Regions from separate parts of the Rhodococcus sp. 06-1460-1B genome, predicted to be linked through region 2. Evidence: riboswitches for the same ligand, from Rfam matches in the RefSeq annotation. Region 2 holds a riboswitch; each other region holds the start of a gene.

Region 1 (7,452 bases), on a different contig from region 2:
TCGCCAGCCGATCGTGCTGATCGACCTCGACGAAGTCCACGCGTCCTGGACCCGTGTCACCAGTGCGAATGTTGACATCGAACGTCGCGCTCATGTGCTTCCTGTCTCGATTAACTGTCGACCAGATCAGCTTCCCGGCCGACGTCAACTCTGCTCAGTTGTCTAACCTTCCTTGCGGGGTAGCCCGGGCGGGTTGATGACGGACTCGGTCACTGCCTCGGACTGCAGGCCCCAACGATCGATCACCTTCTGATAGCTGCCGTCCTCGATGGCGTGGTTCACTGCGTCCTGCACGGCGTCGATGAGCCCATTGTCCTTCTTGGTCAGTACTGCTATTTCACCCTGCAGCGCATCTCCGGCACCCGAGAACGTGCCGATGATCTTGGTTTCACCACCGGTTGCCGCGTGATAAACCGCGGACGGATTGGGTCCCAGGTACCCGTCGATACGGCCTGACCCGAGCGCCAGGTAGTAATCGGAGGTGTTCTGGTAATAAGCGATCTCGGCTGGAGCCAGACCCTCGGCTACGTTCTGCTCGTTCCAGTCGACCAGCAACTGCTCTTGGTTGGTACCGGAGCCGACACCGATCTTCTTGCCTGCGATGTCCTGACGCTTCTCGACTGTCCAATCGGTGTCCTTCTGCGCCTCGAAAGCGAGGTTGTCCAGTCGATAGGTCGCGAAGTCGTACTTGTCCTTGCGCTCCTCGGTGACGGTGACATTGGAGATGAACACGTCGTTCTCGCCGGAGTCGATCTTCACGAAGTTCTGCGACCAATCTGCGACCTGAAGATCGACGTCGAGACCGAGAATGTCGGCGATCAGGTACGAGAAGTCCACCTCGGACCCCACGATGGTGGTGTCGTCGGTCGCGTAGAAACGCAGCGGTGGCGCGGTACCGCCCGCCCCGGTGACGATCAGGGTGCCGCGATCGCGAATCGCTTGCGGCACTTCCGCTGCGATTTCGTCGACCTTCTGGGCGCGAACGCGGTCGGCCTGCTCGGGTGAAAGATCGAACGATCCGCCGTCCTCGGTGACGACCTGAGATTCGGCAGTGGGCTCGCTGCATGCTGTCGCAGTGAGTGCCAGGACAGCGAATGCCGACGCTACTACCGCGAGCCTACGAGATGATCCGGACATGACTTTCCCCGTTCGTGGGTGCAGGTGAAGCATGAGTGAGAGCTAGAGAACGTGAGCGAGGAACGACTTGGTGCGTTCCTCCTGGGGTGAATCAAGAAGCTCTGCAGGAGAGCCTTGTTCGACGATGACGCCGCCATCCATGAAGACGACGGTGTCGGCGATCTCGCGGGCGAACCCGACCTCGTGCGTGACGATCACCAGGGTGGCACCATCGCGTGCCAGGCCGCGGATGACCTCGAGAACCTCTCCCACCAATTCGGGGTCGAGCGCTGACGTCGGCTCGTCGAACAGAATGACTGTGGGACGCAGGGCAAGTGCACGCGCGATGGCGACCCGCTGCTGTTGTCCGCCGGAGAGTCGTCGCGGATAATCGTGGGCTTTGGCGTGCACTCCGACTCGTTCGAGGAGAGCCAGCGCCTCGGGTTCGACCTCGGAGCGCGTGCGCTTCTGCGCCGAGATCGGGGCCTCGATGACGTTCTCGAGCACCGTCAGGTGCGGGAAGAGGTTGAAGTTCTGGAACACGAAACCGATCTGGGAACGCTGCCGCAGAATCTCCCTGTTGCTGAGTTCGTGCAGTTTGTTGCCTTTGCGCCGATATCCCACCAGATCACCGTCGATCCGGACGGTGCCCTGGTCCACCTTCTCCAGATGGTTCAGAGCGCGCAGCAGGGTCGACTTGCCCGAACCCGAGGGGCCGATAATCGCGGTCACCTCACCGGGACGTACGAGGAGGTCGACGCCTTTGAGCACCTCGAGCCCGCCGTAGGACTTGTGGACGCCGCGCACCTCGACCGCGTATCTCGTTGCGGCAGTGGATGTGGAGGCATCGAGAGTGGTCATCGGGTTGCCCCTCTCGGCGCGAAGGGGACGTTGGAGAGCTTGTGGCGAATCTGCTGGATCGGCGTCAGCGGAATGTTGCGTACCGCGCCCTTGGCGTAGTGCCGCTCGACGTAGAACTGCACGATCGACAGCACCGACGTCAGAATGATGTACCAGACGGTCGCGACCATGAGCAGCGGAACCACGCGCCCGTTGCGTCCGTATATGACTTGCACCTGATAGAACAATTCGGCAATGGCCATCACCGACACGATCGACGTGCCTTTGAACAGACTGATCACCTCGTTGGCTGCGTTGGGGAGAATCCCTCGCATCGCCTGCGGCAGAACGATCTTGAAGAACTCCCGCCTCTTCGGAATACCCAGCGCTGCTGCAGCTTCGAGTTGCCCCTGGTCCACGGAGATGATGCCGGCCCGAACGATCTCGGCGGAGTAGGCCGCTTGGTGCAGGGCCAGGCCGATGATGGCCGCCGTCGATCCACTGATGACGCTGTTGACGTCGAATTGAAAGAAGCTGGGACCGAACGGAATTCCCAAAGACAGAGTCTGGTACAGGTACGCAATATTGAACCAGAACAGAAGCTGCACGATCAACGGGATGGAACGGAAGGCCCAGATGTAGAACCAGGAAATAACCTGCAGCACAGGATTGTCGGACAGCCGGGCCACCGCCAGGCCGATACCGATGGCGAAACCGATCAGCGTTCCCCAGAAGGTGAGCTGGATGGTCAACCACAGCGCCGACTTCACCGATGCTGCAGTGAAGTACTGCGCGAAGGTGCCCCAATCCCAGCCGGGGTTGGTGACGAAGCCGTGCAGGAACTGACCGACCACGATCAGCGTTGCGACCGCGATCACCCAGCGCCACGGGTGCCACGTGCGTGCAACGACGAGCTGTTCGTCGGGAATGTCGTCCGTCGTATCCGCAACGGGACGAGAGTCGAGTTGAGTCACCGGAACCGCCGGGTCGGATGGGCAGCGATCATCGCTGGGTTGCCTTTCGAAGATTTCGTGCTGTGAGTACGCCGATCGGTCAAGCGTGCGTACAGATACCGATGTTCATCGGGCGTGCCTCCATCGGTCCTGGCGGTAGCACCCACACGCCGTATGGCGGGGTTGCTGCGACGTCATCGAGCCAAGGTCTCTCGGTCGCTCTGGATGGTGACAGGAACGTACAGAACAATCTATCGAAAAGTCAAGTGCACGTGCGCATTCGGTTACAATCACTATGATTTCAACCCTTGCCACCGACGATGTTTGCCGAGTGTCAGCTGAATATGCCCCGGCACCGAGCCGCCGGATTCGACGCGGGCCGCTGGATGTGAAGAACAGGTCTTCGGACCGGAACCGGGAGTTGCGCACTACTCGTGAGCCACTCGATCACCGATTAGGCTTGTCGTGTGCGACTCGACATACGGCGTAGTGGAGTGTGGATCGACGCCGTGGTCGTCGCTGCGATCGTCACCGCGGGCTGTGTGGCAGCCGGAATCACCCATGATTCGCAACCCGAGGTCGAGGACATACCGGGTTGTGACGTCGTTGTTCCCGCCGGCGAGACGTTCTCCTTCCTGACCGGTTCCTACCCAGGCACGTACGACAACCCCGACTACCCGTGGCTGACGGCCGAGAAGGCGTCGGCGATGTCGGAGTCCTTGGTTCGCTCCTTGCCCGCAGACGTCGAAGTGCAGTTCGCGTCCCCCTCGAATTCACTGGTGTTCCAACCGATACAGATCTACTCGAAGAATGCCGAACTGTCGGGCGGCATGACCGTAGAGGACATCAGTGGGGACAGCACGGCATCCGGGGTTGTCGATCGTGCAGGAGTCGCTGCACCACTTCGGGTCTCGGCAGAGGCGTGGGACGATGCGATTCCGCCGTGCACCGAGGGATCGGTCGACGAACGGACCACGCTGCCCGACGGCACCGTCGTCGATGTGCTGGATGCGGTGTCCGAGTACGACGGGGTATCGACGCATCGACGCACAGCGACCGCATACTTCCCGGACACCACCGTCCACGCACGGACTTCGAACGAAGGAGCCGAGGCCGAACTCCCCCTCGAGGCCGACGAGCTCCGCGACATCGTCTCGAATCCCGAACTGCGGGTGAGCGCACGCGTCCCCGAAGGTACGAAACCAGCGCGAGCCGACTGTGGATCACCGCGCGAGTTCCCCGTTCCCCCACTCCCACGCGATGTGGTCGAGCGCATCGGATCGGCACTCCAGACGCAGTGGGAAACCACGTTTCCGAACACATCCACCGATGTTGCTGTGGGCGACCTGATGCCAGGTCGCTCGGGAAGCGGAAGCGCCTGCAATGCAGTCGTTCTCACCACCTCGCGCGGCACCGCACAGCTGAACGTCGAGATATCCCTCGAGGACAACAAGGATTGGCCCGACGATCCGGACGCGGTGCGCAGTGTTATACCCGACGGCACCGTGGTGACCCGCAGGTCCGACCTGCGCACGATAGGGACGGAACCGACCGAGTGGCTCAGTGTGCTCAGACCGTCGAACACGGTGGTGCAGTTGCGTTTCGACGACACCATCGCAGTCGATTCGCTCGTCGAGCTCGCAACCGCCCCCGGGTTGGATCTGTAGAGGGTCGACGAACTCCACCACCCTCGTGCGAGAATTCGACCCATGCACGTGCGGAAAGCCAGGATCGGTGACGATGGCTTTCGAAGAACGCCGCGCTATCGGCAGCTGAACGCAGCGAGTGTCGTCTTTCTCGGTTCGCTGGTCGTGATCGGCACTTTCCAAGCGGCCGACACGTCCGATTCGATACGTCTGGCCGCTCACAGCGCCATCCTCGTGGCGGTCGCAGCCGCAATTCTGTACGCGCTCAGGCGAACCGACCGAAAGCCGACCTGGCTTCTTCCCCGTACGACACTGATTCTGTTCGGTCTCGGCAGTCTCGTGTGTGTCGCCGCAGGCGACTATCTCCCTGCTGTGATCGCCGCGATCCAGGCTGTGATCCTTCCGCTGTTCATGCTGGACGACCGAGTGAACGCCCTCTATCGGTACACCCCCGACGTGTCCTGAACCGCGACCTCGAATCACCCTGATTCCAACCCTTGCCTCGCGCCCGCGACGCGGCGAGAGTTCCTGGCGAATGGCCTTGTGCGGGAGCAGTCTCGCGCAGCGTCGACGAAAGGAATGGGTCGCCACGATGCCGAACGAATTTGCCCCGTCGAAGAACACCGCAATTGCCATGATCGAACGCAGGATTTCCTCGTCTGCCGCCGAATCCTGGGACTGGCAGCTCGACGCACTGTGCCGGGGTCAGGACTCGGAGATCTTCTTCTCCCCCTCTGGTGAGGGGCGAACGGCGCGTCGCCAACGCGAGGATCGCGCCAAGCAGGTGTGCGCAGGCTGCGGAGTGCTCGACGCCTGCAAGCGGTTCGCGTTGGCAGCCAACGAACCGTTCGGAGTGTGGGGCGGCATGACGGCCCGCGAACGGCTGGTGCATCGGGCCAACTCGCGACGCGACCACGAGCGGCGGGCGAGTTAGGCCGCGACCAGAAGATGGTCCGCAGGTCGCCGGATGGTCCACAATGGAGGGGTGACCGATATCGAGAAGCCCCTGCCGTGGACGTACCTGATGGACATGGACGGAGTTCTGGTCCACGAGGATCACCTGATCCCCGGTGCCGACACGTTCCTCGCCGAGCTGCAGGCCAACGAGATCCCGTTCATCGTGTTGACGAACAACTCGATCCGCACCCCACGTGACCTGCGCGCACGTCTCGCATTCACCGGCTTGGACATTCCGGAGAAGTCGATCTGGACCTCGGCTCTCGCCACCGCCACCTTCCTCGGCAATCAGCGGCCCGGCGGCAGTGCGTATGTCGTCGGCGAGTCCGGTCTGACCACCGCGCTGCACGACATCGGTTACACCCTCACCGACTCCAGCCCCGACTACGTGGTGCTCGGGGAGACCCGAACGTACTCGTTCGAGGCCATCACCACCGCCATTCGTCTCGTCGAGAAGGGTTCACGCTTCATCGCCACCAACCCCGACGCGACCGGTCCGTCGCGCGAGGGTTCGCTGCCCGCGACCGGTTCGGTCGCCGCACTCATCACCAAGGCGACGGGCAAGGAGCCGTACTACGTAGGCAAGCCCAACGCGTTGATGATGCGTTCGGCTCTACGCGCCATCGGCGGGCACTCCGAAAACACGCTGATGATCGGAGACAGGATGGACACCGACGTGCTGTCCGGCCTCGAAGCCGGATTGCAGACCATTCTGGTGTTGACCGGCATTTCGACCGTGCAGTCCGTCGAGCAGTACCCGTACCGTCCGACGAAAGTGCTCGATTCCGTCGCAGACCTGGTGGGCCGCACACAGAACCCGTTCTGATGAAGCTCCGATTCGTTCTGTCTCGGCAGGATCATCACGTCGTCGGCTTGGGAGTGCAGCAACAGTTTCCGGACGTCGCCGACGCAGTCGCGGCGGTACAGCAAGGCCGAAACGTCGTCGGGGTATTGCCTTTCGACATGTCCGACGCCACCGCGCTGATCGAGCCGGCGGAGTTCTACCGACGCGCCGGTGCGTGGGCGGTACCGGACGCACAGCCGCCGCTTCCGTCCGTCACCGTCGTACGCCAGATCCCCGACCCGGACGTGCACGTCGAACGGGTACGCGAGGTCGTGCGGCGTGTGAAAGCCGGTGTCGCCGAGAAGATCGTGCTCGCACGAGCGATCGAATTGGCCGCAGAGTCGCCCATCGATCCGTCAGCGGTGTTGAGCGCGTTGGTGACTCGCGATCCGATGGGAAACGGCTTTTTCGCAGACCTCTCGCCCACAGACGAGCCCGGCAGACATCTCGTCGGCGCAAGCCCCGAACTGCTGGTGCGCAAACGCGGGAACGTCGTCAGCTGCCATCCCTTCGCCGGGACTGCCGCGCGCTCCACCGACCCCGACGAGGACGCGCGTATCTCGGCGGCACTGGCGGCCAGCGCGAAAGACCAGGCCGAGCATCGCTTCGTCGTCGACGAGATCAAGGCAGCACTGGCGCCGTTCTGCGAGACACTGGACGTACCCGCGACACCTCAGCTGAGCAGCACTCCGCAGCTGTGGCACCTGTCCACGCCGATCGTCGGTACGTTGGCCGACCCGTCGACGTCGGCCCTCGACCTCGCATTGGCGCTGCATCCCACCGCTGCCGTCGCCGGTGTTCCCCGCGCCGCCGCCATGCGAGCGATCACCGAGATCGAGGGATCCCGCAGCTTCTATGCCGGTGCGCTCGGATGGACCGACGGCAGCGGGGACGGTGAATGGATGGTCGCGATCCGGTGCATCGAACTCACCGCCGACGGCCTGTCCGGTACCGCCACAGCCGGCGGCGGCATCGTCGCCGACTCGGACCCCGACGCCGAACTGGACGAAACCACGGCAAAGTTCAGAACGGTACTCAGCGTCTTCGAGAACTGACCCAGCTACTTCAACGCCTGGTCCAGATCCCCGATCAGGTC
Region 2 (7,452 bases):
CGGACGGTACAGAAGGCTCAGCGCCCCGGCACGATGCGCGTAGAACACTGCCGCCGCCAGAGCAGCGACGATGATCAGTGCGAGATCCGCCGGTCCGGCCGGAGTCGTCAGTAGCAGCGTGAAGAACAGCACCGACGTGACGACGAGGTTCTGGTAGCCCATCGTGCACCTCCGTCCTTACGTCACCGATCGTCGAGTCGTTGCTCAGGATACAGATACCGTCGGGTCTGTGCACCGGTACCAGCTGTCTCCCCAGGAGACCGGGCCCCGGGCCTGAACACACTCACGAACACGTTCGGGCAGGCGATCGAGTTCGGAATCTGCGTCCGCCGACAACCCGCCGAGGTAGAACACGTCGATCCGCCCCGTCTCCTCGAACCGTTCGACGTTCTGCCGCGCGATGTACGCGTCCGGGTTCACGGCCGCGAGGGCGAGAACGGTCAGCACTGCTCCCACACCGACTGCTCGCGGAAGCCAGCGACCCGACATCCGTACGCCCGTGACGAGCAGCAATACGAACACCGAACCCAACCACCATTCGACGGCGGTGACGAACAGCCGCAGGGTGGTGTAGCCGTACTGCTCCTCGTACAACGACATTCGATGCAACGCCGACGCCACGATCACCACCGACAGTGCGCACAGCGCGCCGAGCAGAACCCGCAATGCGAGTCGGTCGCGTAGGTCCGTTCGTTCGGCCTTGGTCACGGTGACCGCGATGACGAGCAAGGTCAATACCGTCACCGTCAGCAACTGCCAGAAGCCCTGCCGTGCGTACTCGGCGTTGGTCAGACCTTCGGTGCTCAGAACGTGTCCCTGGCCGCCGAACAAGCTCGGAATCTGAAAGGCGACGAACACGCCGAACAGGCCGACGACAGCGCCGAGCGGTATTGCCCACTCCCACAACCGAAGTGTGCGACGCGGTGTTGCCGCCAGGCGGTCGAAGCGCGGCGGATGCACGGCCACGTATGCGGCGGCGAGCGCACCTGCGGCCGTCAGTACGAATACGACCACTCGCCCGAAAATCGATCCGAGATCGAACTGCGGAGTGACCGAGCCCAGAGCATCCGCGAAACGTCGATCCGCCGCCCCGAACAGCGCGGCGAACACCACACAGAGCGCGACGGTGACGGCGGCGACCACGCCGATTCGGATCGGCTTGGGCCCGTCGAGATCGATGGTTCCCGCCCCTCGTCGCGTCCACCGCACGACCCGCAAGGGCAGCAGCAGCGGCAGCACGGCGCCGAGAGCGATGCCCGTCCAAGTCCAGGCCCGCGAGAGAACCACCGACCCGACGACGACAGCAAGGGCAACGGACAGAGCGACGATCCACTCCGCCTCTCGTAGCGCCGCGACGCTGGACAACGCGAGGACCCCCGCCACACCCACCCACTCCCACGGCGACAACGACGCGCGTCGTACCGCTACGACGACAGCCATGATGCTTGCGGCAGTGATGGGTACGCCGAAGTTGTTGTAGCCCAATACCACTGCACTGACGAGGCCGGCAGCGAGCGCTCCGACAAGTGCCGCGCGGGGTGCCTTAGAGTGTCGCAGCACCGGCCAGGTTCGAGGGCTCCACAGCGATCGACGAGGCCGCGTTCTGGGGTGCATGGGTATTCCGATCGTGGTCATGGCTGTCATCCATTTCTGTGTTCGAGGCATGCCGAACCGCGGCTGCGGTCCAGGGACGAGCAGTCGAGGTGAGTGGGTGTGTGAGAGAAGGTGGGTCGTCAGCGCCCGGGGATGGCCACTCGGATGTGGCAGCCCGATTCACTGTCGAGAACGTCGATGGTCCCGCCGTGCAGTTCGGTGGCCCACCGCGCGATTCCGAGTCCGAGACCTGTTCCGCCGTCGGTGGATCCGCCGCGTGTGAACCGGTCGAACACCGCGTGACGGTCGGCCGGTGCGATGCCGGGACCCTCGTCGCGAACATCGAACGCGAACCGGTCCCCGGTTCGATGCGCCCGGATACTCACCGTGCCCGACTGCGGCGAATGCCGTACGGCGTTGTCGACGAGATTGGTGATCACCTGCGTCATTCGAGCGCGATCGGCGACGACCGTCCCGGCACCGGGTGAGACGACGATCGATACTCGTTCTCGGTGAACGCCGGTCGCCTCCTCGAGGAAGGGGCGCACCGGGAATTCCGTCGGGGCGATGCTCAGCACTCCGCCCTCGACCCTCGACAGATCGAGCAGTTCGGTCACCAGGTTTCCCAGTCTCTCGGTCTGGCCGAGAGCCACCGACAACGTGGCCGGGTCGGGTTCGGTCACCCCGTCGACCATGTTCTCGAGCACTGCACGCAAGGCAGCGATCGGAGTTTTCAATTCGTGGGAGACGTTTCCGATCAGCTCGCGGCGGTACTTCTCGGCGGCTTCCAAGTCGCTCGCCATAGTGTTGAACGCGGTGGCGAGCTCGCCCACCTCGTCGCGGGACGTGGCACGCACCCGGGTCGAATAGTCTCCTCGCGCCATCGCTTTGGCCGCCGAGGTCATCTCCCGCAGCGGCGACGTCATGCCGTGCGCGACGAATTGTGTTGCGGCCAAGGACACGATCAATGCCGCGAGAAGTGTGTAGCGAAACTGCCAGCCGGCCCCGATCCAGAAGACGACGCTCGCCAGCACCAGCACGATGCCCACCACGAGCGAGACCTTGAGTTTGAACGACCGCAAAGGATCGAGTGGACGCGGCAGCATCGGCCTCATCGCGGTGCCTCCACGGCGTATCCGACGCCGTGGACGGTACGAATCAGGTCGCCACCGAGCTTGCGCCGCAGGGCTTTCACGTGACTGTCGACAGTACGACTGCTGGCCGAATCGTCCCAACCCCACAGTTCCGACAGCAGGGTCTCCCTGGACACCGCCGTGCGAGGTCGAGCGGCCAGATACGCCAGGATGTCGAATTCGGTTCTGGTGACGTGGATGTCGCCCGCGTCGGTGGAGACGCGTCGCTCCCGGTGATCGATGTGCACGTCGCCGATTCGAGTGGTGTACTGCTCGGGAGTGACGACGCGCTCGGCGCGCCTGATGAGAGCGTGCACACGCGCGACCAGTTCACGCATGCTGAACGGCTTGCCCAAGTAGTCGTCCGCACCGACGCCCAGCCCGACGAGCATGTCGGTCTCGTCGGACTTGGCCGTCAACATCAGCACCGGTACCGGCCGGGACGCCTGGATGCGTCGGCACACTTCGAGTCCGTCGAAACCGGGAAGCATCAGATCCAGCACCACCACGTCGGGGTCGATCCGGCCGCACACCTCCACCGCGGAGGGGCCGTCGGCGGCAGTGACCACCTCGTACCCTTCGCCTCGCAGTCGAGCGGCAACAGCGTCGGAGATCGTGGGTTCGTCGTCGACTACGAGAACTGTGCGGCTCATGAGAATTGACCCTAGAGGTCGCACATGGAGGACTTCGTCGGGAAATGTGGAGGTTCGGTGAAGGTTGACCTGAAAGTCGAACTAAGGGTGGGCTACCCTTCCTTTCGATACCCGACCTGACGAAAGGCCCACTCGATGCGTACCCGACCACTTCGGAGAACTTTGGCGGTGTGCGCGATCGCGCTGACCACGGCGGGACTACTGAGCGCCTGCTCGAACTCCGACGGCACGTCCGACGGCCCCGACTCCCCCACGACCGCCAGCTCGGGCGTCTTTCCCGTCTCGGTAAAGCATGCGTTCGGCGAGACCGTCGTTCCCGAGGAACCCACGCGCGTCGTGGTGGCGGGATACACCGAACAGGACACGGTGTTGGCCCTCGGCGTGATCCCCGTCGGAGTGACGGAGTGGTACGGCGACCAGCCGTACGCGACCTGGCCCTGGGCTCGGGCCGCGCTGGGAAATGCCCAGCCCGAGGTGCTCACCAACAACGGCGACGGTTTCGAAACCGAGAAGATCGCCGCCCTCGAGCCCGATCTGATCATCGCCACCAACGCCGGTCTCACCGCGGACAGCTACCGGACTCTGAGCAACATCGCACCCACGCTCGCCCAGTCCGACGCGTCGACCGCCTACTTCGAGCCCTGGGACGTACAGGCGGAGAAGATCGGCCGGGCGTTGGGCAAGAAAGCCGAAGTGGACGGACTCATCGACGGTGTGAATCAGAAGTTCGCCGATGCCGCGGCGGCTCACCCCGAGTTCGCGGGCAAGAAGGCGATTTTCTTGCAGAACGCGTTCTACGAGGGCAAGGCCATCGCGTACCAGGACGGTTTGAGCACCGACTTCCTGACGAAGCTCGGTCTTGTGATCCCCGACGACATCGACGCGTTCGTGCCGGCCGACGGCAGTGCGCAGGCGAGCATACCGCTGGAGAACCTGTCGGTCCTCGACACTGCAGACGTGCTGATCTGGGGAACGGAGAACCCGGGCGATCGCGGCCAGTTGGAGAAGGAACCGGTGTACAACGCTCTGCAGCCGGTGAAGGACGGCAACCTCGTCTTCACCGATGGGGTGACGGCGGGGGCGATCTACTTCACGAGTGTGCTGAGCCTGCCGTACGTGATCGACAAGGTGGCTCCGGCACTCTCCGAGGCGCTCGGCGGCACCGCCACCACCATCACGTCCTGACTCATGCCGCGGAGCGCTTCTCCATCCACATGGCGACGGACAGAACGCCGAGGCCGGCAACAGCGAGACCCGAGCCGACGGCGGCCGGTGCCGTGTAGCCGAGACCTGCGGCGATCACCGCGCCGCCCACCGCGGCTCCGATGGCATTGGCCAGGTTGAACGCCGCGTGGTTGAGTGACGCGGCGAGAGTCTGCGCGTCCTCCGCCACGTCCATCAGACGGGTCTGAAGTCCGGGGACGACGGACGAGCCGGACGCGCCGATCAAGAACACGAGAAGCAGCGCGGTCACCGGGTTGTGAGCCGCGACGACGAAGACGGCCAGGGACACCGCGGTCGCGGCCAGCCCGATGAAGGTGCCTTTGAGCTTGTACTTGTCGGCCAACCAACCGCCCGCGTAGTTGCCGGCAACCATGCCGAGGCCGTAGATCATCAAGGCCACCGGAACCAGTGCACGGGCAAGGCCTGCGACGTCGGTCAGGGTCGACGCGATGTAGGTGTACACCGCGAACATGCCGCCGAATCCGACGATGCCGACGAACAGGGTCATCCACACCTGGCCACGGCGGAGGGCACCGAGCTCGGTGATCGGGCTGGTGGTCGGCATGGCGTCGAGTCGCGGCATCCACAGGACGAGTGCACTGACGGTGAGCAACCCGATCACGGCGACGAGGGCGAATGCGCTTCGCCACCCGAGGGCCTGGCCGATCCAGGTCGCCACCGGTACACCGACGACGTTCGCCACCGATAGACCCATCATCACCATCGCGACGGCCTTGGCTCGTTTGCCCGGCTCAGCGAGGTGCGCCGCCACCAGTGCGGCAACGCCGAAATACGCGCCGTGCGGCAGACCGGCCACGAACCGGGAGGCCACCAACTCGTTGAAACTCGGCGCGAAGACCGTCCCGAGATTGCCGAGAGTGAACGCCACCATCAGCGCCAGCAACAACATGCGCCGAGGAACACGCGCCGCAAGAGCGGCGATTGTCGGCGCACCGACGACGACGCCGAGCGCGTAGGCGGAGATCATGTGGCCGGCCGACGGCTCCGATATTCCCATCGTCGTCGCGATGTCCGGGAGCAGGCCCATCGACGCGAATTCGGTGGTGCCGATGCCGAAGCCGCCGATGGACAGGGCCAGCATGGCGAGCCTGCGGCGGGTCGAGTGCGGTCGATGGCCGACGCTCAACCCACTCGACACCTTGCCGCGCACGGCGCTGACGTTTCTGGCGAGAGCGGAATCGGTGACAGTCACAGCAGAACAACCTTCGTAAGCAATCGGATTACAGAGCGGGCCAGGGGCTGGTGGATCGACGACCTGGTAAATCGACGACCTGGTGGATCGATTCAGTACAGCCCGACCGGACGGCACAACGTTCGTCGTGTTCATTGTCTTCCCCGAGGCGACTCGTTTTCGAGTCGTCGGGCGGTGATTGTCCTCACCAGAGCATCTGCTCGAGGGTCGTGAGCGCCCTCGTTCCCCCGAGACACCCGTACCCGCTAAGATTCCTGCCAGGTCATGAGTGCCAGCATCGAGCCCCGGCTTGCTGGCCGGCAACCCTCCAACCGCGGTGGGGTGCCCCGGGTGAACGACCAGGCCGATGCAACACATCCGTGTCGTATCGACAAGCGCGGGTCCGCTCCGAAGCGGACCCACTGATCTTCGGTCCCCACGGGCCGAGGCATGTCAGGAGGTTCTCATGTGTTGCTGTACCGATACGCCCCGTAACGCTCGAGTTCTCGAGCTTCATTCGACAGAAAACACGTCTGAGAAAACGGAGTATCACCAGCCATGACCGATTCGACCCCCGACGTCGTCGACGCCACCGGAGCACCCACCGAGGATCCGTTCACCGATCCCGCAGCCGACTGGAGCTTCGAGACCAAGCAGATCCATTCGGGTCAGACACCGGACGGCACCACCAGGGCTCGTGCGTTGCCCATCTACCAGACCACCTCGTACACGTTCGACAACACCGATCACGCGGCCGCACTGTTCGGCCTGGCGGAACCGGGCAACATCTACACCCGCATCATCAACCCCACGCAGGATGTCGTCGAGCAGCGCATCGCCGCTCTCGAAGGGGGCGTCGCAGCGCTTCTGCTCGCGTCGGGCCAGGCAGCAGAAACGTTCGCCATTCTCAATCTCGCCGAGGCGGGCGATCACATCGTCTCGAGCCCGCGGCTCTACGGCGGCACGTACAACCTGTTCCATTACACGCTTCCGAAGCTGGGGATCACCGTCTCGTTCGTCGACGATCCGGACGATCTCGAGCAGTGGCGCGCGGCCATCACACCGTCGACCAAAGCGTTCTACGGTGAGACGATCTCCAACCCGAAGAACGACGTTCTCGATATCCCCGGCATTTCGGCGATCGCCCACGAGAACGGCATTCCGCTGATCGTCGACAACACCGTCGCGACGCCGTACCTGCTGCAGCCGCTGAAGCACGGTGCCGACATCGTGGTGCACTCGGCGACGAAGTACCTCGGCGGTCACGGCACGGCGATCGCGGGCGTCATCGTCGACGGCGGAACGTTCGACTGGACGCAGGGCCGTCACCCCAACTTCACCACCCCGGATCCGAGTTACCACGGTGTCGTCTTCGCCGATCTCGGCGCTCCGGCCTTCGCCCTGAAGGCGCGGGTGCAGTTGTTGCGTGACATCGGGGCTGCTGTGTCACCCTTCAATGCGTTCCTGATCAGCCAGGGCCTCGAGACGTTGAGTCTTCGAATCGAGCGGCACGTGGCGAACGCGCAGAAGGTGGCCGCCTTCTTGGCCGGTCGCGACGACGTCGTCTCGATCAACTACGCCGGACTCGAGTCCTCGCCCTGGTACGAGCGCGGGCAGCAGCTGCTCCCGAAGGGGCAGGGCGCGATCATCGCGTTCG
Region 3 (7,452 bases), on a different contig from region 2:
TGCGGATCGACACTCGACGGCAGATGCCGGAAGAATTCGCGGATCATCTGCACATGCTTGGCATCGAGCAACCCTGCCCGCACCGCTGCAGCGGTGCGCGGCAACAACGGAGGCAGAACTTCGCCGGACAATGCGGTGCGGTCACCCAACTCCGCGGCCAGACGTACCCGCGCCCCGGCCGCGCGTGGGGTGATTCGCAGCATCCACGCCACCGCGCACGGCACCGACCCCGGATACACATCGAGGCCGTGCTGTGCGATCAACTCGTTGAGCCAGGTGTGCGAATACGCCGTCACAGACCGCGACACAGTTTCCATGCGTTGGATCACCGCACGCCGGTCGGCATTCGACCACGACACCGACGCCTGCCCCGCCAACTCGGCGACCGCCAACTCGGCGACCGCCAACTCCACCGCCTCGACCAACACAGCCAGTTCGGGATCGGACACGTCAGGGGCAGGCGGCACCGTCTCGATGCCGTCCACCCCTGATCCGCCGTCCCCCGAAAGCATGAACAGAATCTATCGCGACCCACCGACAAGTATTCGAACGTACGTTCCCGCATCATTTGGCTGTCGCTGCGGCCCAGCTGGAGTCGGAGCACGGCACTATGCGGCCAATTACATATGGACCAAAAGTGTGACGTTGTCGGTTTTGTACAACCACGAGTCGCGAAGATGCTGGTGGCGGCGTTCAATATCCCCCAAGGCGGACGTAACGACCACAGCAGCGTTGCTTGCATCGGTGACGAAAGCCACTGCTCGACGGTATCTCCGAACGCGACTGTCGAGCCGGTGTCCAATGTTGTGTGTTGACCCAGTGGGGATGATCGACATGAACGACTCGTGTGGCTCCGCGGTTTCGTGCAGTTCGCCCAAGGACATGATCACCCGTCTCCAGTTCGGCACCGCCGACCTGTGGCCAGAGGACGCGGCGCTTCCTGCCCGCTGGCGCTACATGGCCGATCTGGTCGACTCCGATCGCGGCATTCTCGCTGAGCTCCACGGTTCGGTGTCGGCACCGGTGGCGGATGCTCTCGCTGCGGCTGCGGAACTGTGCAGACAATCGGCCGATGAGCCTGTGACCGCCGGAGACTGGGCGCTACTCGGACGAGCACTGGCGTGGCTCGGCCCCGGCGGTTCCGATATCGATCGCGCGTTGCTTGCTGTGGGAGAAGAATTGACACTGATCGGTCTCGACGGTGCGGAACAGGACTTCTCGGTCGCGACCTGGCTCTGCATGGACGTCCTCGTCCGATTCGCTCATGCCGGCGAAGCGATCGACTACTGGGTGCACCGCGTGAATGCGCCAGAGTTGAACAAAGTTGCGTCGCATGATGATTCGAGATCTTGCGCGAGTGGGAGCGCTGGACTGGCGCTGGCCGTCTGAACGGTAGGCGTCGGTCCGACCGCGCTTCTCGCGTCTGTTATCGGCGGGTTTTCCTACCCCGGTTGGCAACCGGGGCGATGCTCTCGTAGTATCGGAAACTGTAGGACCATCCAGAGCGACCGAGAGACCTGGCTCTATGACGTCGCAGCAACCCCCCGCTCGTCGGGTGAGGGTGCTACCGCCGGGACCGATGGAGGATTGCACGTGAACACCCGAGTTGCCGCAGGCTTCGTCAACGGTTGCCGCCGTCTCCATGTCGATCTGTGCCGCCTCAACGGTTCGACCTGTCGCAGCTGACATTTCGTCACAACTCGTCCTTCACACCTCACCTCATCATCTGCGCGCACTCCTTCCTGGGCACACCCAGCTCGGATGCGGGATCGTGCGCGCGATCGACCAGATATCGGAGACACCTACGTGTCCACTCGTCCTGCATTCCTGGTGGCCGGCCTGATCGCCACTACGGCCACAGTCCTCGCCGGATGCGCCGGTGGTGCCGCCACCACGGCCGCCGACGCCGGTCCGGCCCAGTCCGGCGGAACTTTGCGTTACGGCTTGTCCGGGGCCCCGACCTGCTCGGATCCCGCCCAGTCCGGCACCAACCAGACCATCTACGTGACCCGTCAGGTCGTCGATTCACTCACCGATCAGAACCCCGAAACCGGTGAGATCGAACCGTGGCTGGCCGAGCGGTGGGACGTGGGTCCCGATGCGAAATCCTTCACATTCACGCTGAAGGACGGCGTCACCTTCAGTGACGGCACGGTGCTCGACGCGGCGGCGGTGAAGGCGAATTTCGACGCGATCATCGGCCTCGGTGCAGCGAAGGCACCGTTGGCGGCGAGCTATCTGACCGGCTATCAGAGCGCGACGGTGGTCGACCCCTCGACGGTGCGCATCGACTTCGCAGCACCGAATGCGCAGTTCCTGCAAGCGAGTTCGACACCTCAGCTCGGAATTCAATCCATCGCGACCTCGGCGCAGTCGGCCGAGTCGCGGTGCTTGGGTACCAATATCGGATCGGGACCGTTCACCTACGCGGACTACCAGCAGGACCGTTCAGTCAGTCTGGCCAAGCGAAGCGGATACAACTGGGGTTCAGCGGTATTCGGTCACACCGGCGAGGCCTATCTCGATCGCATCGAATTCACCATCGTGCCCGAGTCGGGCGTTCGCACAGGAAGCTTGTCCTCCGATCAGCTCGACGCCGTCAGCGACGCGTTGCCGCAGGACGCTCCGCAGATCGAAGCGACCGGCGGCCGAATTCTGACCACCTCGAACCCGGGAGTCCCGTTCGGCATTCAGCCCAACGTCACTCGCGGGGCGCTACAAGACCCCGCCGTCCGGACGGCCCTGGTACCGGCGATCAACCGTCAGGAACTCGTCGATACCGTCCTCGGGCCCGACTTCCGCACGGCGACAAGCACGTTGGCCAGCGCCACCCCAGGTTACGTCGAACTCGCCGATGTCACCTACGATCCCGAGAAGTCGAAATCGCTGCTCGACGACGCCGGCTGGGTTCCCGGTGCCGACGGAATCCGTGAAAAGGACGGGCAGAGGCTGAGTTTCGAGGTCATGTACTCCGCAGTGTTCGCTGGCAACCAGGCGATCCTGGAGTTGACGCAGCAGCAGCTACGTGCGGTGGGCGTCGACCTGCAGCTCGAGTTGGTCTCGACGTCCGAGGCGACAGCACGTCAGGGCACCAAGGACTACGACTCCACGTACTACAACAGCACCCGCGCCGACGGCGACATTCTGCGCACCACGTTCGCCGTGGACGGACGTAACCTGAACGCGCGCGGCCCGATTCCCAATCTGGATGCATCGCTGACCGATCAGCTCTCGACCACCGATCTAACGGCGCGCAACGACATCCTCGCCACCGCTCAGCAGCAGGTGCTCGACAACGGACTGTGGATCCCCACCATCGAGCTGTCGCAGGCCGTCGGCGCGGCGTCGAAAGTGCAGGACCTGAAGTTCGAGGCCTCCGCTCGACTGCAGTTCTTCGATACCTGGCTGAGCGCATGATCCGGTACCTCGGGCAGCGCGTACTGCAGGCAGTGGCAGTGCTGTGGGCCGCGTTCACCATCTCGTTCGGCGTGCTGTTCCTGCTGCCCTCGGACCCGGTCAGTCTCGCTGTCGACTCTGCCGGTTCGGGCACACCGGTCGACGCGGCGGCCGTCGCAGAATTGCAGGCCCGCTACGGTTTGGACCAGCCGGTGTGGGTGCAGTACTGGCATTCGCTGACCGGGGCTGTGCAGGGCAATTTCGGATTGTCCATCGCCACCGGACAGCCGGTGACGACGGCGATCCTCGATGCCGTGCCGAGCACGCTCGGCCTCGCAGGCACCGCACTGGTATTGGCGGTCGTGTTCGGGTCGGCACTGGCGTATGCCGCGACGTACACCCGAACGCCGTGGCTCGAGAATCTGTTGTTCGCACTCCCGCCGCTCGGGGTGGCTGTACCGACCTTCTGGGTGGGACTGCTGTTGCTGCAACTGTTCTCGTTCCAGTTGAGGTGGTTCCCGGCCTTCGGTGACGCCGGAGCGGCTGCACTGGTGTTGCCTGCGGTCACGTTGGCATTGCCGACCGGTGCGGTCATCGCTCAGGTGTTGGCCACCAGCATGTCGACTACCTGGAAGCAGCCGTTCGTCGATGTTGCTCGCGCCAAGGGCGTCTCGCGGCTACGGGTGCAAACGCGGCATATAGCGCGGCTGTCGTCCATCCCGGCTTTCACGATCGCGGGTGTGTTGGTGGGGACGCTGCTCGCCGGATCGGTCGTCGTCGAGACGGTCTTCTCGCGGGCCGGAGTGGGACGGCTGACCCAGACCTCGGTGTTGGCCCAGGACATTCCGGTGGTGCAGGGCATCGTGGTGTTGACCTCGCTGGTGTTCGTCGTGGTGAACCTGGCCGTGGACCTGCTGTATCCGCTGATAGACCCGCGCATCGTGCGCGAGTACAAGCCTGCGCGCGCAGTCGCGGAACCGGAGAAAGCGCATGTCTGACATTCTGATTCGTGATCTCCAGATTCAGGCGGAGGCGTCGCCCAAGGCAGAGTCGGTGCCGTCGACAGCTCGTCGTCGCCGGGTTGTGACGAACGCCCTGAAGCACGTGTGGCTTACCTCGTCCGCGCTCGTGTTGCTGCTCGCGCTGGGATTCGCACTCTTCCCCTCCGTGTTCGCGAGCGGAGACCCGTTGGTGGGCGTGCCCGCCGACAAGCTCCAGGCCCCCAGCACGTCACATTGGTTCGGCACCGACAACATCGGCCGTGACGTCTTCACCCGCGTGGTCCACGGCTCCGGTCTGTCGTTGACTGCGACACTGCTCGCGGTCGGGATCGCACTGGTCGTCGGATCGCTCGTCGGCCTGATCTCCGGGGCAGTCGGGGGCCTCGTCGACGCCGTGCTGATGCGCATCGTCGATGTGCTGCTCTCGATTCCGACGCTGCTGCTGTCGCTGGCCCTGGTCACAGCGCTCGGCTTCGGAACCGTCAACGTTGCCATCGCCGTGGGGGTCACCCTCATCGCCAACTTCGCCCGGGTCATGCGGTCGGAGGTGTTGCGTGTGCGTCGATCGCTGTATGTCGAGGCGGCGTACGCCTCGGGTGTGCGATGGTTCGACGTCTTTCGCCGACACATCCTCCGCAACTCGTACGGTCCCGTGATTGCCCTCGCAGCAGTCGAATTCGGTATGGCGGTCCTGGCGGTCTCGGCGTTGAGCTTCCTGGGATTCGGCGCTGTTCCGCCTACACCGGAGTGGGGATCGCTGATCTCCGAGGGTCGGAACTTCCTCGCCACCGCCTGGTGGATGACCACCTTGCCGGGCCTGGTGATCGTGGCAGTCGTGCTGTCCGCGCACCGTCTCGGGCACGCACTCGAGAGGCGATCCGAATGAGCCCCATCCTCGAAGTCGACAACCTCACGGTCGGCTACGGCACGACGACGGCCGTGCGCGGAATTTCGTTCACCGTCGAACGCGGCGAGGTACTGGCCGTCGTAGGCGAATCCGGTTCGGGAAAATCCACCACGGCCCACGCGGTCATCGGCTTGCTGGCCGGCAACGGCCGGATCCGAAGTGGCTCGGTGACCTTCGACGGCCGGCGCCTGGACACCGCATCGGACAAGACACTGAATCGCCTGCGCGGTCGGCATATCGGGCTCGTCCCGCAGGATCCGACCACCTCACTGAACCCCGTCGTACGCGTCGGAGACCAGGTGGCCGAGGTGCTGCGTGTGCACGGGTTGGCAGATCGGCGTACCGCGAAGCTCGAGGCGATCCGCATTCTCACCGACGCGGGCCTCGACAACCCCGAGGTGCGGGCACGCCAGTACCCGCAGGACCTGTCCGGTGGGCAGCGGCAGCGGGTACTGATCGGTATCGCTCTCGCGTGCCGCCCCGAACTGGTGATCGCCGACGAACCGACCAGCGCCCTGGACGTCACCGTGCAACGACGCATCCTCGACCATCTGGACGCCCGAATTGCCGAGACGGGTGCCGCAGTTCTGTTGATCACGCACGATCTGGGCGTTGCGGCCGATCGCGCCGACCGGCTGGTCGTCATGAGTGGTGGTGAGATCGTCGAAACCGGTCCGACTGCAGAGGTGTTGGCGAACCCCACCCATCCCTACACACAGAAGCTGCTCGCGGCCGCGCCGTCTCTGAACTCGACGCTCCGTCCGGCCAGGACGGGTGCGGGCGATCCAATTCTGTCCGTCTCGTCGGTGTCGAAGCGTTTCGCCATCGGACGAGGCGTTCACCTGGATGCGGTGCGAGACGCCACGATCACGGTCGAGCGGGGTCGAACCGTCTCTGTCGTCGGCGAATCCGGTTCGGGGAAGTCCACCCTGGCGCGTATCGCGATCGGCCTGGAAACACCCTCCGCGGGCACGGTCACGTTCGACGGAATCGATGTCACCGGCCTTCGTGGCACGGCGAGGCGGGAGCTGCGGCGTCGAGTCCAGATCGTCTATCAGAACCCGTACGCATCACTGAACCCGAAGTTGCGCGTCGGCGAGATCGTGCGAGAACCGCTGGACGCGTTCAAGATCGGGACGTCCCGAGACCGCTCGGCGCGTGCCGCGGAACTGCTCGACCAAGTGGCTCTGAGCAGTGACCACCTGGCGCGTCGCCCGGCCGAGTTGTCGGGTGGTCAGCGTCAACGCGTCGCAATCGCTCGGGCACTGGCGTTGGCACCGGAGGTGGTGGTGCTCGACGAGCCCGTATCGGCCTTGGACGTGTCGGTGCAGGCACAAATTCTTTCGCTGCTCGGCGATCTGCAATCCGAGTTCGGTCTGAGCTATCTGTTCATCTCGCACGACCTGGCCGTGGTTCGCCAGATCAGCGACACCGTGGCTGTGATGCAGTCGGGTGTGATCGTCGAATATGGCAGCACCGCTTCGATATTCGACAACCCCCAGCAGGAATACACCCGCGAGTTGCTCGCGGCCATCCCAGGAACAGTGACACAGAGAGTGGGTACCGGTGTCTGACAAGCTTTTCGTCACGGCAATCGAACCGAGGGGAACCGGCGCACATCCACAGGCGTGGCGGCGACAGGATTCTCGCGCCGAGGAAGTGTTCACCGCGGCATTCTGGATCGATCAGCTCCGCGCGGCAGACCGGGCCGGAATCGATCTGGTCTTCCTCGCAGACTCTTTCGCTTCCCGGACCCTCGAGGCGGTTGCCGTGGCAGCCCGGGCTGCTGCGCTCACCGAACGCATCGGTTTGATCCCGACGGTCACCGTCACCCACACCGAGCCGTTCCACATCTCCAAGCAGATCGCGAGTCTGGACTTCGCCTCACACGGTCGCGCAGGTTGGCAGGTCGAGGTGTCCGGCGGCGCGGAGCAGGCAGCACTGTTCGGGCGTAAGGGCGAGCAGGACGAAGAGAGCCTGTGGCAGGAGGCCGACGAGGCCATCGAGGTCGTCACTCGGCTGTGGGACAGCTGGGAGGACGACGCCGAGATTCGAGACGCTGCGACGGGTCGGTTCGTCGACCGAGACAAGTTGCACTACATCGACTTTCAGGGTGAGCACTTCTCGGTCAAAGGGCCGTCCATCACG
Region 4 (7,452 bases), on a different contig from region 2:
TGTTGCTGAGCTTCCCGCAGGTCCGAGGCAACGATTCTGATGGTGTTCACCTCGGGCCCGACGGTCAGTTCGGTCCAGACGTCAGCGGATTCGATGGCTATGCGGGTGTGATTGTGCGACATGAGTGGTGGTCCTGATTCGTCGGTCGGGATGCGCATGCGGTCGGAGCGGAGCCGAACTCGAACACGACCCGGACGCAGTGCGGCACAGATCGACATACCTGTTGCACCAGTGGCGATTGCCACGCGACACGACACTCACGGTCATGACGCCATGCTAACTGCCTGTGGGGCTGCACGGGGATCCAACCCCGGCGGCCCCGTCGGCCAGGGCGGGGAACGGCCGACGGTCCGGTACGGGGTTCCACCACCCGGCTTCTTCGGCGTAAGCCCATGTCGGCCCGGACTCGACGAACGCTGCCAACGCGTCGACGAGTCGGTCCACGTCGGCCGAGGAACTGCCGAGACCGATACTGGCCCGCACGGCACCGTCGGCATGACCGAGCCGGCGCAGCAGCGGGTGGGCGCAGAACTTTCCGTCGCGCACTCCGATGCCGTGTTCGGCCGACAGGTACGCCGCCACTTCACCGGGGTCGTGGCCGGCGACGGTGAAGGTGACGATGCCGACGACGTCGGGCGCGTCGGCCCACACCTGCAGCAGTTCGACACCCTTCAGTGCGGCCAACCCGTCCCGCAATCGGGTGGACAATTCCCGCTCGTGCGCCGTCGCGGCATCCTCGTCGAACGACGCGATGGCCTCGCACGCCGCCGCCAGCGCGGCGACTCCGAGCACGTTGGGCGTTCCCGCCTCGTGACGCTGCGGTGCGGGAGCCCAGTCGGTGTGCTCGATCGTCACACTGCGCACGGCACCGCCGCCGGCCAGGTGGGGCTCGCCCGCGTCGAGCCAATCACGGCTTCCCACAAGCACACCCGCGCCGAACGGGGCGTAGAGCTTGTGACCGGAGAACGCCAGATAGTCCACACCGAGTGCGGCGATGTCCACTCGACGGTGCGGAACGAGCTGTGCGCCGTCGACGACGATCCGGGCACCGTGGCGATGCGCGAGATCGGCCAGTTGCTCGATGGGGAGCACTTCGCCGGTGACGTTCGATGCACCCGTGATGGCCAGTAGCGCAGCAGGTTTCGCAGCCAGTTCGGAGTCGAGCCGGGCGAGCGTTTCGGCCAGCGTCGATGCCGCGACCACCACTCGGCGATTGCGCCACGGCAAGAGGTTGGCGTGGTGTTCGATATCGAGCACCACGGTATCCCCCGGCACGCACGCGGCCAACAGATTGAGCGAATCGGTGGTGTTGCGTGTGAACACGACCACTGAATTCGTCTGTGCACCAACGAATTCAGCCACGGTCTCACGCGCCTTCTCGTACGCCGCGGTGCACACCCGAGACGCGTAGCCGGCCCCGCGGTGCACGCTCGAATAGAACGGCAGCAACTCCGCGATCCGATCGGTCACTGCGGACAGCGCAGGCGCGCTGGCCGCGTAATCGAAATTGGCGTAGGTGCACGTGCCGCCGTGAACCAACGGAACCTGCAACTCCGTGCCGGAAACAGGGGCAAAAGGGGTGCAGGGACGGGAAAGTACAGACGTCATGACAGATCAAGCCCTCACGTTCGAGGGACCCGCAACGGAAGATATTCGTGAACGAGTCCGCGCTTGCCGCACCGATTGTTCGGTGTCAGCCTGGTCGTCACCCGGAGCACCCCACCGCGAAGGAGGGTTGCCGACCAGCAAGCCGGGGCTCGATGCTGGTACTCGTGACCGTGGTCAAGACACTGGCAAACCCGCCACGGTTTTGTCAAGCCGGGGATCGCTCCGACACAGCAGTAGGATTTCCGCGGTGGGAAGGCGCGCTCGTTCACCTGCTGGCAAACAGAACGTGAGATAACCAACGGCGCTGCTTTCCCCAGCACCACAAGAGTCATCTGCCAACGAACGAGAAGGACACCCGGTTGCCTGTGCACCAAGAGAACGATCTGCCGGGTTCGAGCACGGATATCGCACCTGCTCCGGCCGCGTTTCTCCGCTCGCCCCTTGCCCCGCCGGCCCGCACACTGATCGACGTACTGCAGGAGACCGCCGATCGCTTCCCGGATGCACCCGCGATCGACGACGGGACGGTGTCGGTCAGCTACGCCGAACTGCTGGACGACATCGCTGAGGGCGCCCAGTGGCTCGCCGACGCCGGTGTCCGGCGCGGCGACCGCGTCGGCATCAGGATGCCGTCGGGGTCCTTCTCGCTCTATGTCGCGATTCTGTCGATCCTCGACGTCGGGGCTGCGTACGTACCCGTCGACGCCGACGATCCGGAAGAGCGCGCCGAATTGGTCTTCGGTGAGGCGCAGGTGACGGCCATCGTCACTGCGGGCGGAATCGCTGCCGGCACCGCGCCGAAACAGAATGCGCCCGAACTGGGTGCCGGTACTCCGGTGCCCGAGCTGCCCACACCCGAGGACGACGCGTGGGTGATCTTCACCTCGGGTTCGACCGGAACCCCCAAAGGTGTTGCAGTCAGCCACCGTAACGCCGCGGCGTTCGTCGACGCCGAGGCCCGCATGTTTTTGCAGAAGGATCCGCTGGGTCCGGGCGACCGAGTGCTCGCCGGTCTGTCGGTGGCATTCGACGCCTCCTGCGAGGAGATGTGGCTGGCGTGGCGGCACGGTGCCTGTCTGGTGCCCGCGCCGCGGTCGTTGGTGCGGTCCGGTTTCGATCTGGGGCCGTGGCTCGTCTCCCGCGACATCAGTGTCGTTTCGACGGTGCCCACGCTCGCGTCGCTGTGGCCCGCAGTAGCGCTGGAAGCGGTGCGGCTGCTCATCTTCGGCGGCGAGGCCTGCCCGCCGGAGCTGGCCGAGCGGCTCGCCGTCGAGGGCCGCGAGGTCTGGAACACGTACGGTCCCACCGAGGCGACGGTCGTCGCCTGTGCGGCGATCATGGACGGCAAGGGCCCTGTCCGGATCGGCCTTCCCCTCGACGGGTGGGACCTGGCTGTGGTCGACGGTTCGGGACTACCCGTGCAGGTGGGTGAGATCGGCGAGCTGGTCATCGGCGGCGTCGGACTCGCGCGGTATCTCGATCCGGCCAAGGATGCCGAGAAGTACGCGCCCATGCCATCTCTCGGGTGGGAACGGGCGTATCGCAGCGGCGATCTGGTCAAGCTCGAGCTCGAAGGGCTCTTGTTCCAGGGTCGCGCCGACGATCAGGTCAAGCTCGGCGGGCGACGCATCGAGCTCGGCGAGATAGACAATGCGCTGCAAGCACTTCCGGGCGTCGGCGGCGCGGCGGCCGCCATCCGCAAGACGGCGGCCGGAAACTCGGTGTTGGTCGGATACCTCGCCAGCACCAATCCCGATTTCGATCTCGAAGCCGCACGCGAATTGCTCGCCGAGCAGTTGCCCGCGGCATTGGTGCCCAGGCTTGCGCTGGTCGACGAGATGCCCACGCGCACCTCGGGCAAGGTCGACCGCAACGCGCTGCCGTGGCCCCTGCCCGGCATGGCAGGAGCGTCCGCGCTCGGTGGGACGGCGGGCTGGGTGGCCGAACTGTGGACCAACATCCTCGGTGCGCAGGTCTCGGACGAGAGCGCCGATTTCTTCGCCAACGGGGGCGGCTCGCTCTCGGCCGCCCAGTTGGTGACGGCACTGCGCGAACGGTTCCCCGAGATCACCGTCGCGCAGCTGTACGACCACCCGCGGCTGGGTTCGCTGGCGCAGTATCTGGATGATTTGAAGCCGGTCGTCGAGGCCGTTCCCCGTGCGGTCGCCCCGACGTCGCGCACCGCGCAATGGGCGCAGATCGCGGCAACGGTTCCGTTGACCACCCTGACCGGATTGCAGTGGGTCACCTGGCTCGGGCTGCTCTTCAACGTCATGTCCTGGTTCGGCGACGTGCCCTGGGCCCCGACGCTGTCGTGGTGGTGGGTGCTCGTGGCATTCGTCCTGTTCATCACTCCGGTCGGCCGCATGGCGATCTCGGTGATCGGATCTCGCATCCTGTTGGCGGGCTTGAAACCCGGTGCGTATCGACGCGGCGGCAGCATGCACATCAGGCTCTGGGCGGCAACACGATTGACCGACGCCAGCGGTGCCTCGAACCTCTCGGGTGCGCCGTGGATGGTCTACTACGCGCGTGCGCTCGGTGCCAAGATCGGCAAGGGCGTCGACCTGCACACGATGCCGCCCGTCACCGGCATGCTCGAACTCGGCGACGGCTGTTCCATCGAGCCCGAGGTCGACCTGTCCGGGCACTGGATCGACGGCGATCTCGTCTACATCGGCGGCATCGAAATCGGTGCCGGTGCCACCGTCGGCGCACGCTCCACGTTGTTGCCCGGCACCAAGGTCGGCAAGAACGCGGTCGTCACGGCAGGCTCGGCCGTCGTCGGACGAGTGAAGGCCGGTCAGATGTGGTCCGGCTCGCCGGCTCAGAAGGTAGGCAAGGCCGACCATCCGTGGCCCGCCGAGACACCGCCGCGCGCCACGAAATGGGTGTTCGCGTACGGCGTCGCGTCCCTGTTCCTGTCCGGCATGGCACTGTTCTCCATCGGCGTCAGCCTCGTGCTGATGGGCTGGTGGATTCACACCGCGGACTCCGTGTTCGACGCCTTCGAACGTGGCCTGGTGATGTTGCCCGTCGCGACGCTGGTCTCGTTGGCGGTGTTCGCACTGATCACCGTCGTCGCGGTGCGGTTGCTCGGCATCGGACTCGTCGGCGGCTACCACCCGGTGCGCAGCCGTATCGGCTGGCAGGTCTGGGCCACCGAACGTCTGATGGACTCCGCGCGCACCTTCCTGTTCCCGCTCTATGCATCGCTGCTGACGCCGCACTGGCTTCGACTGCTGGGCGCGAAGATCGGCAAGGACGTCGAGGCGTCGACGGTGCTGATGATTCCCAAGTTCACCACCGTCGCCGACGGTGCGTTCCTGGCGGACGACACCATGGTCGCCAGTTACGAACTCGGCGGCGGTTGGATGCACCTGGGTGACGCCAAAGTGGGCAAGCGGGCGTTTCTCGGAAACTCCGGCATGACGGGACCGGGGCGGACCGTCCCGAAGAACGGTCTCGTTGCGGTGCTGTCGGCAACTCCGGACAAGGCGAAGTCGGGCTCGTCATGGCTCGGTAGTCCGCCGGTCCGGTTGCGCCGCGCGGCAGGCAGTGCCGACTCATCGCGCACGTTCGACCCGCCTCGGAAGTTGAAGATCGCCCGTTCACTCGTAGAGACGTGCCGGCTGATTCCCGTCGTCGTGACGTTCGGTATCGGGCTCGGCGTGTTGTTCGGACTGACCGCGATTGCCGACTCGATCGGCTACTGGCTCGCTGCCGCGCTCAGCGGTGTCGTGTTGCTCGTCGCCGGCTTCGTGGCTGCAGCGGTGTCGGCGGCCGCGAAGTGGCTGTGGGTCGGCCGGATCGGCAAGACCGATCATCCGCTGTGGAGTTCGTTCGTCTGGCGCAACGAGGTGGCCGACACGTTCGTCGAGACCGTCGCCGCACCGTGGTTCGCGCGCGCTGCCGAGGGCACCGCGGTGCTCAACATGTGGCTGCGGTGGCTCGGGGCGGACATCGGTCGAGGTGTGTGGTGCGAGACGTACTGGCTCCCCGAGGCAGACCTCGTGACGTTGGCCGACGGTGCGACGGTGAACCGAGGGTGCGTTGTGCAGACGCACCTGTTCCATGATCGGATCATGTCCATGGACACCGTCGATCTCGGCAGAGGCGCAACCCTGGGACCGCACTGTGTCGCTTTGCCGGCATCGGGTATAGGTGATGGTGCGACGGTGGGGCCTGCCTCTCTGGTGATGCGCGGCGATACGGTTCCCGCGCATACTCGTTGGCAGGGCAATCCGATCGCGCCGTGGGCCAAGGGTGATCCCTTTCCGCGGATTCGCGACGACCGAAACGAGGGGTGATCTTCAATGCCGGACAGGCTCGTGGCACCGGTGTTCGACGTCGACTCCAGTGACAATCCGATCGATACGTATCTTCCGCAGAACGGCAATCGCGGCTATCGCGTCTCGCGCTACGAACTCGACCTCGAGTACAAGGTCGAGAGCAACCGATTGACGGGCAAAGCGAAGATCACCGCGGTCACCACGGCGACGGTGTCGAAATTCGCGTTGGATCTCGGCCCGGCGATGAACGTGTCGAAGGTGTCGGTCAACGGGTCACGTTCGGTGAAGTTCAGCCACCAGCGGGGCAAGCTGAAGATCACTCCCGCCAAGCCCATCGCGTCCGGAGCGGCACTGGTGGTCACGGTGGCGTACGGCGGAACACCCAAGCCCATCAACGGTTTCTGGGGTGAGGTCGGCTGGGAGGAGCTCACCGAGGGATCGATCGTCGCGAGTCAGCCGAACGGTGCCGCATCGTGGTTTCCGTGTGACGACCACCCGGTGTCCAAGGCCAGCTACGGCATCACCATCACCACCGATTCGCCGTACTACGCGGTGGCCAACGGCACGTTGGTACGCAAGCAGACTCGGGCCAGCCGGACCACGTGGGTGTACGAGCAGCCCGAGCCGATGGCCAGCTATCTCGCGACCATTCAGGTCGGCCCGTACGAGCATCGCGTCGTCAGCCCGGGACCGGTGCCGATGAACGCGATCACGCCCCCGCGGCTACGAGCTCAGTTCGACCACGACTTCGGCCGTCAACCCCAGATGATGGACACCTTCGTACGGCTCTACGGCCCTTACCCTTTCGCGGCGTACACCGTGGTGGTGACCGACGACGATCTCGAAATCCCGGTCGAGGCGCAGGGCCTGTCCATCTTCGGTGCCAACCACTGTTCGGGTTCCCGGTACTACGAGCGCCTGGTTGCACACGAATTGGCCCACCAGTGGTTCGGCAATTCCCTCACCCTCGGCAAGTGGGCAGACATCTGGCTGCACGAAGGATTCGCCTGCTACTCGGAATGGATCTGGGCCGAGAACTCCGGCGGCGCAACGGCTCACGACAAGGCCAAGCGAGCGCACACCATTCAGCGAGGGCTCGCGATGGATCTGCAGCTCACCGATCCCGGGCCCGCCCGCATCTTCGACGACCGCGTCTACAAGCGGGGCGCGCTGGCCCTGCACGCACTGCGACGCACCATCGGCGACGAACGATTCTTCGGCCTGATCCAGGAATGGACCTCCAAATACCGCTACTCCACCGTGGCGACCGCCGACTTCACCGACCTCGCCTCCCGCTTCGGTTGCCCCCGAACCCTGTGGGACGCATGGCTTGTGGACACGCAATTGCCGTCGTTGCCGTAGATCCGGCGCTCGAATCGGCTCCCCGGTTTCGGAAATGTGCCTCCGGTCAGAGGCATATTTCCAAGTCTGGGGAGCCGATTGCCGTCAGCGATACCCGAGCGAGACCGCGAGGCCTGCCACGGCGTAGCCGTAGAGCGCCGACGTTGCCAGTGCTTGTCGCCAGAAGCTCGTCGGGAACGACGCCGCCCAG

Evidence for each region. Region 2 has a riboswitch for S-adenosylmethionine ahead of CH268_RS26420 (bifunctional o-acetylhomoserine/o-acetylserine sulfhydrylase). Riboswitches for the same ligand answer to the same signal wherever they lie in the genome.
Region 1: linked by a shared signal. The riboswitch ahead of CH268_RS19680 (amino acid ABC transporter permease) and the one ahead of CH268_RS26420 (bifunctional o-acetylhomoserine/o-acetylserine sulfhydrylase) in region 2 are both predicted to bind S-adenosylmethionine.
Region 3: linked by a shared signal. The riboswitch ahead of CH268_RS19645 (ABC transporter substrate-binding protein) and the one ahead of CH268_RS26420 (bifunctional o-acetylhomoserine/o-acetylserine sulfhydrylase) in region 2 are both predicted to bind S-adenosylmethionine.
Region 4: linked by a shared signal. The riboswitch ahead of CH268_RS15360 (aminotransferase class V-fold PLP-dependent enzyme) and the one ahead of CH268_RS26420 (bifunctional o-acetylhomoserine/o-acetylserine sulfhydrylase) in region 2 are both predicted to bind S-adenosylmethionine.

Annotation. Positions count from the first base shown of each region.
Region 1 is NZ_NOYS01000033.1:285,692-293,143, forward strand. It holds gene CH268_RS19665 (GNAT family N-acetyltransferase) at 1-94, opposite strand, end outside; gene CH268_RS19670 (ABC transporter substrate-binding protein) at 163-1,137, opposite strand; gene CH268_RS19675 (amino acid ABC transporter ATP-binding protein) at 1,180-1,977, opposite strand; gene CH268_RS19680 (amino acid ABC transporter permease) at 1,974-2,834, opposite strand; SAM riboswitch class I at 3,048-3,141, opposite strand; gene CH268_RS19685 (hypothetical protein) at 3,377-4,576, shown strand; gene CH268_RS19690 (hypothetical protein) at 4,619-5,020, shown strand; gene CH268_RS19695 (WhiB family transcriptional regulator) at 5,148-5,489, shown strand; gene CH268_RS19700 (HAD-IIA family hydrolase) at 5,523-6,338, shown strand; gene CH268_RS19705 (isochorismate synthase) at 6,338-7,411, shown strand; gene CH268_RS19710 (O-succinylhomoserine sulfhydrylase) at 7,417-7,452, opposite strand, start outside.
Region 2 is NZ_NOYS01000043.1:270,157-277,608, reverse strand. It holds gene CH268_RS26450 (DUF6412 domain-containing protein) at 1-162, opposite strand, end outside; gene CH268_RS26445 (DUF4153 domain-containing protein) at 205-1,635, opposite strand; gene CH268_RS26440 (HAMP domain-containing sensor histidine kinase) at 1,734-2,708, opposite strand; gene CH268_RS26435 (response regulator transcription factor) at 2,705-3,379, opposite strand; gene CH268_RS26430 (ABC transporter substrate-binding protein) at 3,515-4,564, shown strand; gene CH268_RS26425 (MFS transporter) at 4,566-5,705, opposite strand; SAM riboswitch class IV at 6,077-6,199, shown strand; gene CH268_RS26420 (bifunctional o-acetylhomoserine/o-acetylserine sulfhydrylase) at 6,354-7,452, shown strand, end outside.
Region 3 is NZ_NOYS01000033.1:275,864-283,315, reverse strand. It holds gene CH268_RS19655 (HNH endonuclease signature motif containing protein) at 1-512, opposite strand, end outside; gene CH268_RS19650 (hypothetical protein) at 883-1,389, shown strand; SAM riboswitch class I at 1,493-1,586, shown strand; gene CH268_RS19645 (ABC transporter substrate-binding protein) at 1,807-3,417, shown strand; gene CH268_RS19640 (ABC transporter permease) at 3,414-4,394, shown strand; gene CH268_RS19635 (ABC transporter permease) at 4,387-5,283, shown strand; gene CH268_RS19630 (dipeptide ABC transporter ATP-binding protein) at 5,280-6,878, shown strand; gene CH268_RS19625 (LLM class flavin-dependent oxidoreductase) at 6,871-7,452, shown strand, end outside.
Region 4 is NZ_NOYS01000026.1:185,204-192,655, reverse strand. It holds gene CH268_RS15365 (hypothetical protein) at 1-122, opposite strand, end outside; gene CH268_RS15360 (aminotransferase class V-fold PLP-dependent enzyme) at 277-1,608, opposite strand; SAM riboswitch class IV at 1,663-1,778, opposite strand; gene CH268_RS15355 (Pls/PosA family non-ribosomal peptide synthetase) at 1,974-5,918, shown strand; gene CH268_RS15350 (M1 family metallopeptidase) at 5,925-7,262, shown strand; gene CH268_RS15345 (hypothetical protein) at 7,347-7,452, opposite strand, start outside.